3 regions of the Alkalihalobacterium alkalinitrilicum genome follow, and region 1 is predicted to be linked to each of the others. Evidence: a T-box and tRNA genes for the amino acid it is inferred to sense, from the RefSeq annotation. Region 1 holds a T-box; the other regions hold tRNA genes.

Region 1 (3,250 bases):
TCCCAGTTTTCGATATCTGCTGGTGCTTCATGACCAACATAGATTTCCCCTGTTTGTTTGTGGTACCAGGCTGGAATACGATGTCCCCACCACAATTGACGAGAAATACACCAATCACGAATGTTTTCGATCCAATGAAGATATGTTTTTTCAAAACGGTCAGGAACAAAATTTACTTTTCCTTCTGACTTTTGTAATTCAATCGCCGCTTCTGCTAATGGCTCCATTTTCACAAACCATTGCGTTGATAGATACGGTTCAACAACAGCGCCACTACGCTCAGAATGACCGACAGAATGCGTATGTTCTTCTATTTTAAAGAGAACTCCCATGTCTTGTAAGTCTTTCACGATCTGCTTACGACATTCAAATCGATCTAGCCCTTGATATTTGTCAGCATTTTCATTCATTTTTCCATCTTCGCTCATTACGAGTACGCGTTCTAAGTTATGGCGATTTCCAATTTCAAAGTCATTCGGATCGTGAGCAGGAGTAATTTTTACCGCACCTGAACCAAACTCCATATCAACATAATCATCACCGACAATTTCAATTTCACGGCCGACGATTGGTAGTTTCACTTTTTTACCAATTAAATGCTTGTACCGATCATCTTCAGGATGAACCGCAACCGCTGTATCTCCTAACATCGTTTCAGGACGAGTTGTCGCTACTTCAATATAGCCACTGCCATCGACAAGTGGATATTTCATATGGTAAAACGCACCTTGAACATCTTTATAAATAACCTCGATGTCGGATAAGGCTGTTTTCGTTTGTGGGTCCCAGTTAATGATATATTCGCCGCGGTAAATTAAGCCTTTTTCATAAAGACGAACAAACACTTCACGAACGGCTTTGGACAAGCCTTCATCTAACGTAAATCTTTCACGTGAATAATCTAATGCTAGTCCTAGTTTCGACCATTGCTGACGAATGTGTGAAGCGTACTCTTCTTTCCATTCCCACGATTTTTCTAAGAATTTTTCACGACCAAGATCATATCGGCTAAGTCCTTCTTCGCGAAGTTTTCCTTCTACTTTAGCTTGAGTCGCAATCCCAGCGTGATCCATCCCAGGTAACCATAATGCATCATAACCTTGCATTCGTTTCGTTCGTATTAAAATATCTTGTAATGTTGTATCCCAGGCATGTCCTAAATGTAGTTTCCCTGTAACATTTGGTGGCGGAATAACTATCGTATATGGCTTCTTCTTTTCATCACCTGTTGCTTCAAAAAACTTCCCATTAACCCAAAATGGGTACCATTTTGCTTCGGTATCTTGTGGGCTATACTTTGTTGGCATTGTTAAGTCTTGATTTTCCATAGGTTCCTTGACCTCCCTTATGTATTAAAAGACTCGGCTTATCGCTAAGTCCAAACGACCATAATATTGATCTATCGATAACTAGAATTAGCGTTCGATAGTGACGTCGTAAAAACATCAAAAACCCCCTCCACCCAAAGGACGAAGAGAGTTGTATTCGCGGTACCACCTTTGTTTGCAAGCAAAAAAAGCTTACACACTTCATTCAGATAACGGCAGCTGCCGACTCTATCTACTTGGCGCTGAATTGAAGTAATCCACTTGTGTCGAAGTCATTGCTTTCAAATTCAGTCTCGTTCAATTGAGTTGCTCGAGGGTGACGTTCAATTCATACATCCTGAAAAATCTTTCAGCTATTGATTTTTCTCTCTGAAGGGTTTTGAATTTACTCTTCCCTGTCCATGCATTTATGTATAGAGGTTGTCATATACGTATAGTAGTCTGCATATTATTCTACCTTTTTTCAAGGTTTTTCGTCAATAAAAGCTTCGCCATTTTTTTCTTTTTTTATGCATGACCATTTTGCATTTCACATCAACCTCGCCTATGCATATTGTAGTATATAGACTGTTTCTAGGAAGGAGCTTCGCTATGGGTAAGCGATATAAGCGTTTTCGTCCCCCTTTTTGGTTATTGCGACTTCGGTTAATTTTGATACAAGTACTACTTCCATTATTATGTTTTCAATTTATCCGAACACTTCTGTTACCGACGACATTTGATGTTATTTTATTAGCATCTTTTGCGATATTATATTTCTTGTTCCTTTTCAATGTTATTTAAAATGGATCACTCCAAACGAAAAGGGACTGTCCCCAACAAGCACCAAGCACCTCAGCCAACGGTATAAAGAGATTTTCTTTATATCCTACAGGCGAGGAGCGTAGACACTTATGGGACAGCCTCTTATTGTTGTTGCTCAAATTGTGCGGTTTGTTCTTCCTTTTTAATTAAATAGCCTTTCAACCGGTGTACCTTTCTCATCATATGAAAACGTTTTTCTAAACGTTGGACATGATAAAGTTCTGGCTTCTCTTGTTTTTGTTGCAAATACAGTTGTAACGAAAACAACACGGGTTCAGGAAAACACAAATAGCCAAACAGTAATTCTTTTTCTTCGTCTAATAGCGATATGTTTCGGTCATACGTCCCAAACCAGCGCAGCATTTCTTCTTCATCCCACAGATTATAAGCAAAAGATTGGCGACAAAATAAAGCCAAGTCGCGTGCAGGAGTATCCATCGACGCCCGTTCAAAATTAAATAATATAGGATCGCCATTTTGGTTAAAGATCGTATGTTTTCTCGATGCTTTTCCATGACAAAGGACGGTTCTATACTTTCCTTTTTCGAGACAAATATCATACCAGTTTTTTAAATGCCTTTTTGCATCTTCGACCATTAAGAGCATTTGATGAACATGAGTTAAATAGGTTAGTTGAAACGGTGAGATATACGTCCTTCCTTCTGCTTCATCAGCAAATCGTTCTAACTCTAACCTCCGCATTTCCCATCGTTGTAATAACGCTTGATAAGCTTCTTCGATCGTTTCCTTTGGATATTCATCCGTTTTCGCCGTTAAACGGTGAATGACCCCTAGCTGTTCGACAATTTTCTCTTCTCTTGAAATTCGTGCTTGATAAGGGGCATCGTCGATCCAGGGCATTAAATAATAGGAACGATCATCGGTTGACAGAGTGTATTCCCCATATTTCGTTGGAATGATTGGGATTAATTGATGGTAACCAAGCCGATCTAATTTTCGCATCACTTGGACAAACATTTCTCCTTGCTGGCGGTTCATATGAGCTTCTTTCAAAGCGAACATGCCACGGCTCGTTTGGATTTGTTTTACTTTTCCCCAATGCTCTATGTGCTCGAGATACAAATCATAGTGAAACAGAATGGGAGCATAACGATCTA
Region 2 (3,250 bases), 1.6 Mb from region 1:
TCACTGGGTATGGAAAGCCATTATAATTGTATTTGTAGGGGTTATGATATTACGGCTTGGTGGTAGAAAATCAATCTCCCAATTAACCGTCTCCCAAACCGTTATTATGATTTCCATTGGGAACTTAATGATACAGCCAGTAAGTGAGCGAAACATTTGGATTACATTTCTCATTGCACTTTTACTTATTCTTACTTTAATTTTTATTGAATTTCTTCAAGTTAAGTTTGACAAAGTTGAAAGTTTTTTTACTGGAAAATCAATTATTGTAATCGAAGATGGTGTAATCAATATTAAAAACTTAAAAAAATTAAGACTTACAGTCGATCAATTAGAAATGCGCTTACGTCAAGCCAATGTGCAACACATTAGTCAAGTTAAGTGGGCAACTGTTGAAGTTAGCGGCCAACTTGGCATTATATTAGATGAACAAAGTCAATTAGCTACCAAAAAAGACATACAAACATTATTAGATTATATTCACACTAAATTTCCTTCAGGCCAAGCTCCACCAATTATTACTGAGCAAAAAAAATATCCTACGCTGTTTACAGAATCAATAACTAAGAAACACCAAAATGGCGCTCCACCAAGACAATTGGACTGAATCAACGTTATCAGTCCTCTTTAGTCTGCTAAAGGTACCTGGCGCTAAAAAGGGAATTACCTATAAACGGTAATTCCCTTACATATGTATATTCTCTTTATTTATGAATAGAATGGTGCGGGTGAAGGGACTCGAACCCCCACGTCAAAGACACTAGATCCTAAGTCTAGCGCGTCTGCCAATTCCGCCACACCCGCAAAAACAAAAAATGGTGAGCCATGAAGGACTCGAACCTTCGACCCTCTGATTAAAAGTCAGATGCTCTACCAACTGAGCTAATGGCTCCCGAATTAAATGTAGCTTATTCACTTTGATTTTTGAACGAATATCTTCCTAACACAAAAATGAGTATTAACTTATTACTCATTTTAATAAACTTTTTTTAAGTTTATAGTGGTGCCGGCGAGAGGACTTGAACCCCCAACCTACTGATTACAAGTCAGTTGCTCTACCAATTGAGCTACACCGGCATGGTGGAGGATGACGGGCTCGAACCGCCGACCCCCTGCTTGTAAGGCAGGTGCTCTCCCAGCTGAGCTAATCCTCCATGAAAACTGGAACAAAAAAATTTAAATTGGTGACCCGTACGGGATTCGAACCCGTGTTACCGCCGTGAAAGGGCGGTGTCTTAACCGCTTGACCAACGGGCCAGTAAGTGGCTCCACAGGCAGGACTCGAACCTGCGACCGATCGGTTAACAGCCGATTGCTCTACCAACTGAGCTACTGTGGAATAATATATGGTGGGCCTAAGTGGACTCGAACCACCGACCTCACGCTTATCAGGCGTGCGCTCTAACCAGCTGAGCTATAGGCCCTATTGAATTTAAATTCGTCATGGTCGGGAAGACAGGATTTGAACCTGCGACCCCCTGGTCCCAAACCAGGTGCTCTACCAAGCTGAGCCACTTCCCGTATTAAATTGGCGCGCCCTGAGAGATTCGAACTCCCGACCTTTTGATTCGTAGTCAAACACTCTATCCAGCTGAGCTAAGGGCGCATATGGTGCCGAGGGCCGGACTTGAACCGGCACGGTAGTCACCTACCGCAGGATTTTAAGTCCTGTGTGTCTGCCAATTCCACCACCCCGGCTAGACAGACTATTTTCTTGGAGCGGAAGACGGGACTCGAACCCGCGACCCTCACCTTGGCAAGGTGATGTTCTACCACTGAACTACTTCCGCATAATGGCTGGGCTAGCAGGATTCGAACCTACGCATGACGGAGTCAAAGTCCGTTGCCTTACCGCTTGGCTATAGCCCATAAATTTTTATACTATTAAAATGGGGCGGCTGATGGGAATTGAACCCACGAATGCCGGAATCACAATCCGGTGCGTTAACCACTTCGCCACAACCGCCACAATATAATGGTCTCTCTGGCAGGGGCAGTAGGAATTGAACCCACACTGACGGTTTTGGAGACCGTAGTTCTACCTTTAAACTATGCCCCTAGAGTAAAAAATGGTGGAGGGGGACGGATTCGAACCGCCGAACCCTCAGGGAGCGGATTTACAGTCCGCCGCGTTTAGCCACTTCGCTACCCCTCCAACATTAAATGGTGGCTCGGGACGGAATCGAACCGCCGACACATGGATTTTCAGTCCATTGCTCTACCGACTGAGCTACCGAGCCTTATTCAACTTGCGATAAGCATTGAATTTCTTGCTTCTCTAAACTCTAATATTTTATGGCGGTCCCGACGGGAATCGAACCCGCGATCTCCTGCGTGACAGGCAGGCATGTTAACCGCTACACCACGGGACCACACTAAAAGTTATTTTGGTTGCGGGGATAGGATTTGAACCTATGACCTTCGGGTTATGAGCCCGACGAGCTACCAGACTGCTCCACCCCGCGACGTTATATAGCTTACGGATGATGTTTTTTCTAAGAGGTCATCGTTTCCTCTTCTCGTAACGCTTTGTAGCTTGATGCGTCACGACATGTCGATGTGAATTCATGAAGTATAGCTCCATGCTCCACCCCGCGATAATATGAATGCTTATGGATGATGTTACTCATCGAAGCAATTGGCTTTCTTTTTCTCTACTTGCGTTTCCTCGAAATGGATTCGATGATATACAGTAAATAGATGGTCTAAGTTATTAAATAAATATGGGGGAGGAAGAGGGATTCGAACCCCCGCGCGGTTTAACCCGCCTGTCGGTTTTCAAGACCGATCCCTTCAGCCGGACTTGGGTATTCCTCCGAATGAAAAATCCTGGTGGAGCCTAGCGGGGTCGAACCGCTGACCTCCTGCGTGCAAGGCAGGCGCTCTCCCAGCTGAGCTAAGGCCCCAGATAATATTTATTTAATAGCCTAGCGACGTCCTACTCTCACAGGGGGAAGCCCCCAACTACCATCGGCGCTGAAGAGCTTAACTTCCGTGTTCGGCATGGGAACGGGTGTGACCTCTTCGCTATCGCCACTAGACTTATAAAATTGTGATAAGCTTCGCATTTCTTCGTTGGCTGCGCTCCCTGCGTTGCTCATGTACCCTTCAAACGTACATTCCGCTACTCGTGAACTTGCCGCCTCGAACTACTCGCTTCTAACAATTTTCTATTAGGATTTTTGATAAGCTGCGAATTTCTTCGTCAGTTTCAATTCTTGCGGTGCTCCGACGTACAGGATGTACTAGT
Region 3 (3,250 bases), 2.8 Mb from region 1:
ATCCGTCGTGGGCGTAGGAAATTTGAGAGGAGCTGTCCTTAGTACGAGAGGACCGGGATGGACACACCGCTGGTGTACCAGTTGTTCCGCCAGGAGCATAGCTGGGTAGCTACGTGTGGACGGGATAAGCGCTGAAAGCATCTAAGCGTGAAGCCCCCCTCAAGATGAGATTTCCCATTACGTTAAGTAAGTAAGACCCCTTAGAGATGATGAGGTTGATAGGTCTCGGGTGGAAGCGTGGCGACACGTGGAGCTGAGAGATACTAATCGGTCGAGGGCTTATCCAAAACATAAAGCGTTGATATTCTTCTAGCACATTATCCAGTTTTGAGAGAATGACTCTCTCTTGTATTCATATAGATGGGGCCTTAGCTCAGCTGGGAGAGCGCCTGCCTTGCACGCAGGAGGTCAGCGGTTCGATCCCGCTAGGCTCCACCATTTATACAATTTAATCTATCTTAATAATGGCGGTGTAGCTCAGCTGGCTAGAGCGTACGGTTCATACCCGTGAGGTCGTGGGTTCGACTCCCTCCGCCGCTACCATTATAAGGACCCTTAGCTCAGTTGGTCAGAGCGGTCGGCTCATAACCGATTGGTCGTAGGTTCGAGTCCTACAGGGTCCACCAGAAACATAGGTATGGAGGAATACCCAAGTCCGGCTGAAGGGATCGGTCTTGAAAACCGACAGGCGGGTTAAACCGCGCGGGGGTTCGAATCCCTCTTCCTCCGCCATCAGATACAAGTTTTATTATTACTGTCAATTTAAACGGACAGTTAGTGATATCTAAGGTATTTGGCGGCATAGCCAAGTGGTAAGGCACGGGTCTGCAAAACCCTTATCCCCCGGTTCGAATCCGGGTGCCGCCTCCAAGAGAAACTGATGTATAACTAATGTCTGCTTTGCCGGGGTGGTGGAATTGGCAGACACACAGGACTTAAAATCCTGCGGTAGGTGACTACCGTGCCGGTTCAAGTCCGGCCCTCGGCACCATATGCGCCCTTAGCTCAGCTGGATAGAGTGTTTGACTACGAATCAAAAGGTCGGGAGTTCGAATCTCTCAGGGCGCGCCAATTTATTTATATTTTGGAATGAATATTAAGTGAATAAGTTGCGGGTGTAGTTTAATGGTAAAACCTCAGCCTTCCAAGCTGATGTCGTGAGTTCGATTCTCATCACCCGCTCCATTTTTTATGGGCCTATAGCTCAGCTGGTTAGAGCGCACGCCTGATAAGCGTGAGGTCGGTGGTTCGAGTCCACTTAGGCCCACCATAACTTATTCCACAGTAGCTCAGTTGGTAGAGCAATCGGCTGTTAACCGATCGGTCGCAGGTTCGAGTCCTGCCTGTGGAGCCACTTACTGGCCCGTTGGTCAAGCGGTTAAGACACCGCCCTTTCACGGCGGTAACACGGGTTCGAATCCCGTACGGGTCACCAATTTCTAAAAGATTTTTAGAAGCAAGAAGTTCGAGGAAGTGAAGTCCTGAGGAACAGATCGTATCTAAATACGTGAGTACCGGAAGGCCGAAACTGACGAAGAAATTCGCAGCTTATCAAAATCTTAATGGAGGATTAGCTCAGCTGGGAGAGCACCTGCCTTACAAGCAGGGGGTCGGCGGTTCGAGCCCGTCATCCTCCACCATTATGCCGGTGTAGCTCAATTGGTAGAGCAACTGACTTGTAATCAGTAGGTTGGGGGTTCAAGTCCTCTCGCCGGCACCATTACGATTTATTGCGAATCTCTAATGAGGTAGAGCTACGAGCATTTGTTGTTAGGAAAACCTACGAGTTGTTTCAATGTATATGTTTCATTGAGTAGCTAGTAGAGGATTAAACATTCAAAGTGAATAATATACATTAATTCGGGAGCCATTAGCTCAGTTGGTAGAGCATCTGACTTTTAATCAGAGGGTCGAAGGTTCGAGTCCTTCATGGCTCACCATTTTTATTTTTGCGGGTGTGGCGGAATTGGCAGACGCGCTAGACTTAGGATCTAGTGTCTTTGACGTGGGGGTTCGAGTCCCTTCACCCGCACCAATACATAACTAATAACTAATAATTAACAATAAGATTAGATCAACAATTGTTGGTCTTTTTTTGTTTAATTATTACCTAGTATTTAGAAGAAAACTCTAGTAAAAGTTAGTTAACTTTACATCATTAACAGTTATAGTTAAACGATTTCGAACAACAAAATTAAAAAAGGATAATTAAAGAAGGTGGTACCTAATGATAGGTCCACCTTCTTTGTTAGCTATTCAACTACTTAAACTATTAATTTAATACACGACGTGCTTGTGTATGTTTAGAAGGATTGTAACTAGAGATCTTCACAACATCACCAGTTTGTGGAGAGTGGATGTATTGACCATTTCCTATGTATATACCAACGTGGTGAATAGGGCTTCCTCTAAAGATCAAGTCACCTGGTTGTACTTGGTTAGTAGGAACAGCTACTCCAACTGTAGCTTGTTGTCTAGATGTTCTTGGTAAGTTTACACCAACTGAGCGGAAGACGTACGATGTAAATCCTGAGCAATCAAACCCACTTGGAGTTGTGCCGCCCCATACATAAGGTGTTCCTAAGAATTGTTTACTGTAATTAATTAACTGAGATACTTTATCTGAGTTTCCAGAATTAACCGTTTTTGTAACAGTGTTTTGATTAGTGTTCGTGTTTACTGAAGTATTTGTAGGTGTTGTGGTTGGTTCTGAAGTCGTGTTGGTTACAGTCGGTTGACTTTGTGTTGTCTGGTTATTATTTTGAACATTTTGTTGTGTTTGTTGCGCGAGTGTCGCAGCTTGTCGTTCTTCTTCAGCTCTTGCTGCTTCCTCGGCTATACGTGCTTCTTCAGCTAAGCGAACTTCTTCTTGGCGTTGTAATTCTTTTACTCGTTCTAATTCTTGCATTACGGTAGATTTGTTTCTTTCCATTGAAGCTCGTTCGTCTTCTACCGTTTGTTTATTAATTTCTAATTGAGCTACTTCTTTTACAAGATTTTCTTGTAGTTTAGTGAGTTCAATTTCAGCGGTCTGAAGGTTATCTAGTAATTTCTGATCTTGGTCGATGACTTGAGAGATGAGTGTTACTCGTTCAATGAGATCTGAAAACCCTTTAGAGGATAAGATCACATCAATATACGTTAACATTGGACTTTGACCATTTTGTTGCATGGCCCGTAAACGTTCGAAATAGATCTCTTTTAAACTATCAAATCTTTCTTGTGCTTCATCGATTTCCTCTTGGTTATT

The links. The T-box of region 1 lies ahead of BK574_RS22850 (valine--tRNA ligase). A T-box ahead of a tRNA ligase gene usually reads a tRNA of that ligase, here a tRNA-Val.
Region 2: it encodes a tRNA-Val, which carries the amino acid that the T-box ahead of BK574_RS22850 (valine--tRNA ligase) is inferred to sense. The anticodon was not compared.
Region 3: it encodes a tRNA-Val, which carries the amino acid that the T-box ahead of BK574_RS22850 (valine--tRNA ligase) is inferred to sense. The anticodon was not compared.

Annotation. Positions count from the first base shown of each region.
Region 1 covers NZ_KV917368.1:4,730,475-4,733,724, reverse strand. Annotated here, with positions in the region: gene BK574_RS22850 (valine--tRNA ligase) at 1-1,328, opposite strand, end outside; T-box leader at 1,463-1,739, opposite strand; gene ysxE (spore coat protein YsxE) at 2,235-3,250, opposite strand, start outside.
Region 2 covers NZ_KV917368.1:3,179,666-3,182,915, forward strand. Annotated here, with positions in the region: gene BK574_RS15310 (DUF421 domain-containing protein) at 1-607, shown strand, start outside; tRNA gene BK574_RS15315 (tRNA-Leu) at 721-804, opposite strand; tRNA gene BK574_RS15320 (tRNA-Lys) at 817-892, opposite strand; tRNA gene BK574_RS15325 (tRNA-Thr) at 1,002-1,077, opposite strand; tRNA gene BK574_RS15330 (tRNA-Val) at 1,079-1,154, opposite strand; tRNA gene BK574_RS15335 (tRNA-Glu) at 1,183-1,257, opposite strand; tRNA gene BK574_RS15340 (tRNA-Asn) at 1,264-1,339, opposite strand; tRNA gene BK574_RS15345 (tRNA-Ile) at 1,348-1,424, opposite strand; tRNA gene BK574_RS15350 (tRNA-Pro) at 1,445-1,521, opposite strand; tRNA gene BK574_RS15355 (tRNA-Arg) at 1,530-1,606, opposite strand; tRNA gene BK574_RS15360 (tRNA-Leu) at 1,610-1,698, opposite strand; tRNA gene BK574_RS15365 (tRNA-Gly) at 1,716-1,790, opposite strand; tRNA gene BK574_RS15370 (tRNA-Gln) at 1,795-1,869, opposite strand; tRNA gene BK574_RS15375 (tRNA-His) at 1,891-1,966, opposite strand; tRNA gene BK574_RS15380 (tRNA-Trp) at 1,986-2,059, opposite strand; tRNA gene BK574_RS15385 (tRNA-Tyr) at 2,071-2,155, opposite strand; tRNA gene BK574_RS15390 (tRNA-Phe) at 2,165-2,240, opposite strand; tRNA gene BK574_RS15395 (tRNA-Asp) at 2,297-2,372, opposite strand; tRNA gene BK574_RS15400 (tRNA-Met) at 2,389-2,465, opposite strand; gene BK574_RS28855 (hypothetical protein) at 2,496-2,630, opposite strand; tRNA gene BK574_RS15405 (tRNA-Ser) at 2,725-2,817, opposite strand; tRNA gene BK574_RS15410 (tRNA-Ala) at 2,831-2,906, opposite strand; rRNA gene rrf (5S ribosomal RNA) at 2,926-3,041, opposite strand.
Region 3 covers NZ_KV917368.1:1,925,200-1,928,449, reverse strand. Annotated here, with positions in the region: rRNA gene BK574_RS08980 (23S ribosomal RNA) at 1-287, shown strand, start outside; tRNA gene BK574_RS08975 (tRNA-Ala) at 363-438, shown strand; tRNA gene BK574_RS08970 (tRNA-Met) at 467-543, shown strand; tRNA gene BK574_RS08965 (tRNA-Ile) at 550-626, shown strand; tRNA gene BK574_RS08960 (tRNA-Ser) at 640-732, shown strand; tRNA gene BK574_RS08955 (tRNA-Cys) at 796-870, shown strand; tRNA gene BK574_RS08950 (tRNA-Leu) at 903-991, shown strand; tRNA gene BK574_RS08945 (tRNA-Arg) at 995-1,071, shown strand; tRNA gene BK574_RS08940 (tRNA-Gly) at 1,112-1,185, shown strand; tRNA gene BK574_RS08935 (tRNA-Ile) at 1,194-1,270, shown strand; tRNA gene BK574_RS08930 (tRNA-Asn) at 1,279-1,354, shown strand; tRNA gene BK574_RS08925 (tRNA-Glu) at 1,361-1,435, shown strand; tRNA gene BK574_RS08920 (tRNA-Val) at 1,565-1,640, shown strand; tRNA gene BK574_RS08915 (tRNA-Thr) at 1,645-1,720, shown strand; tRNA gene BK574_RS08910 (tRNA-Lys) at 1,865-1,940, shown strand; tRNA gene BK574_RS08905 (tRNA-Leu) at 1,952-2,035, shown strand; gene BK574_RS08900 (C40 family peptidase) at 2,273-3,250, opposite strand, start outside.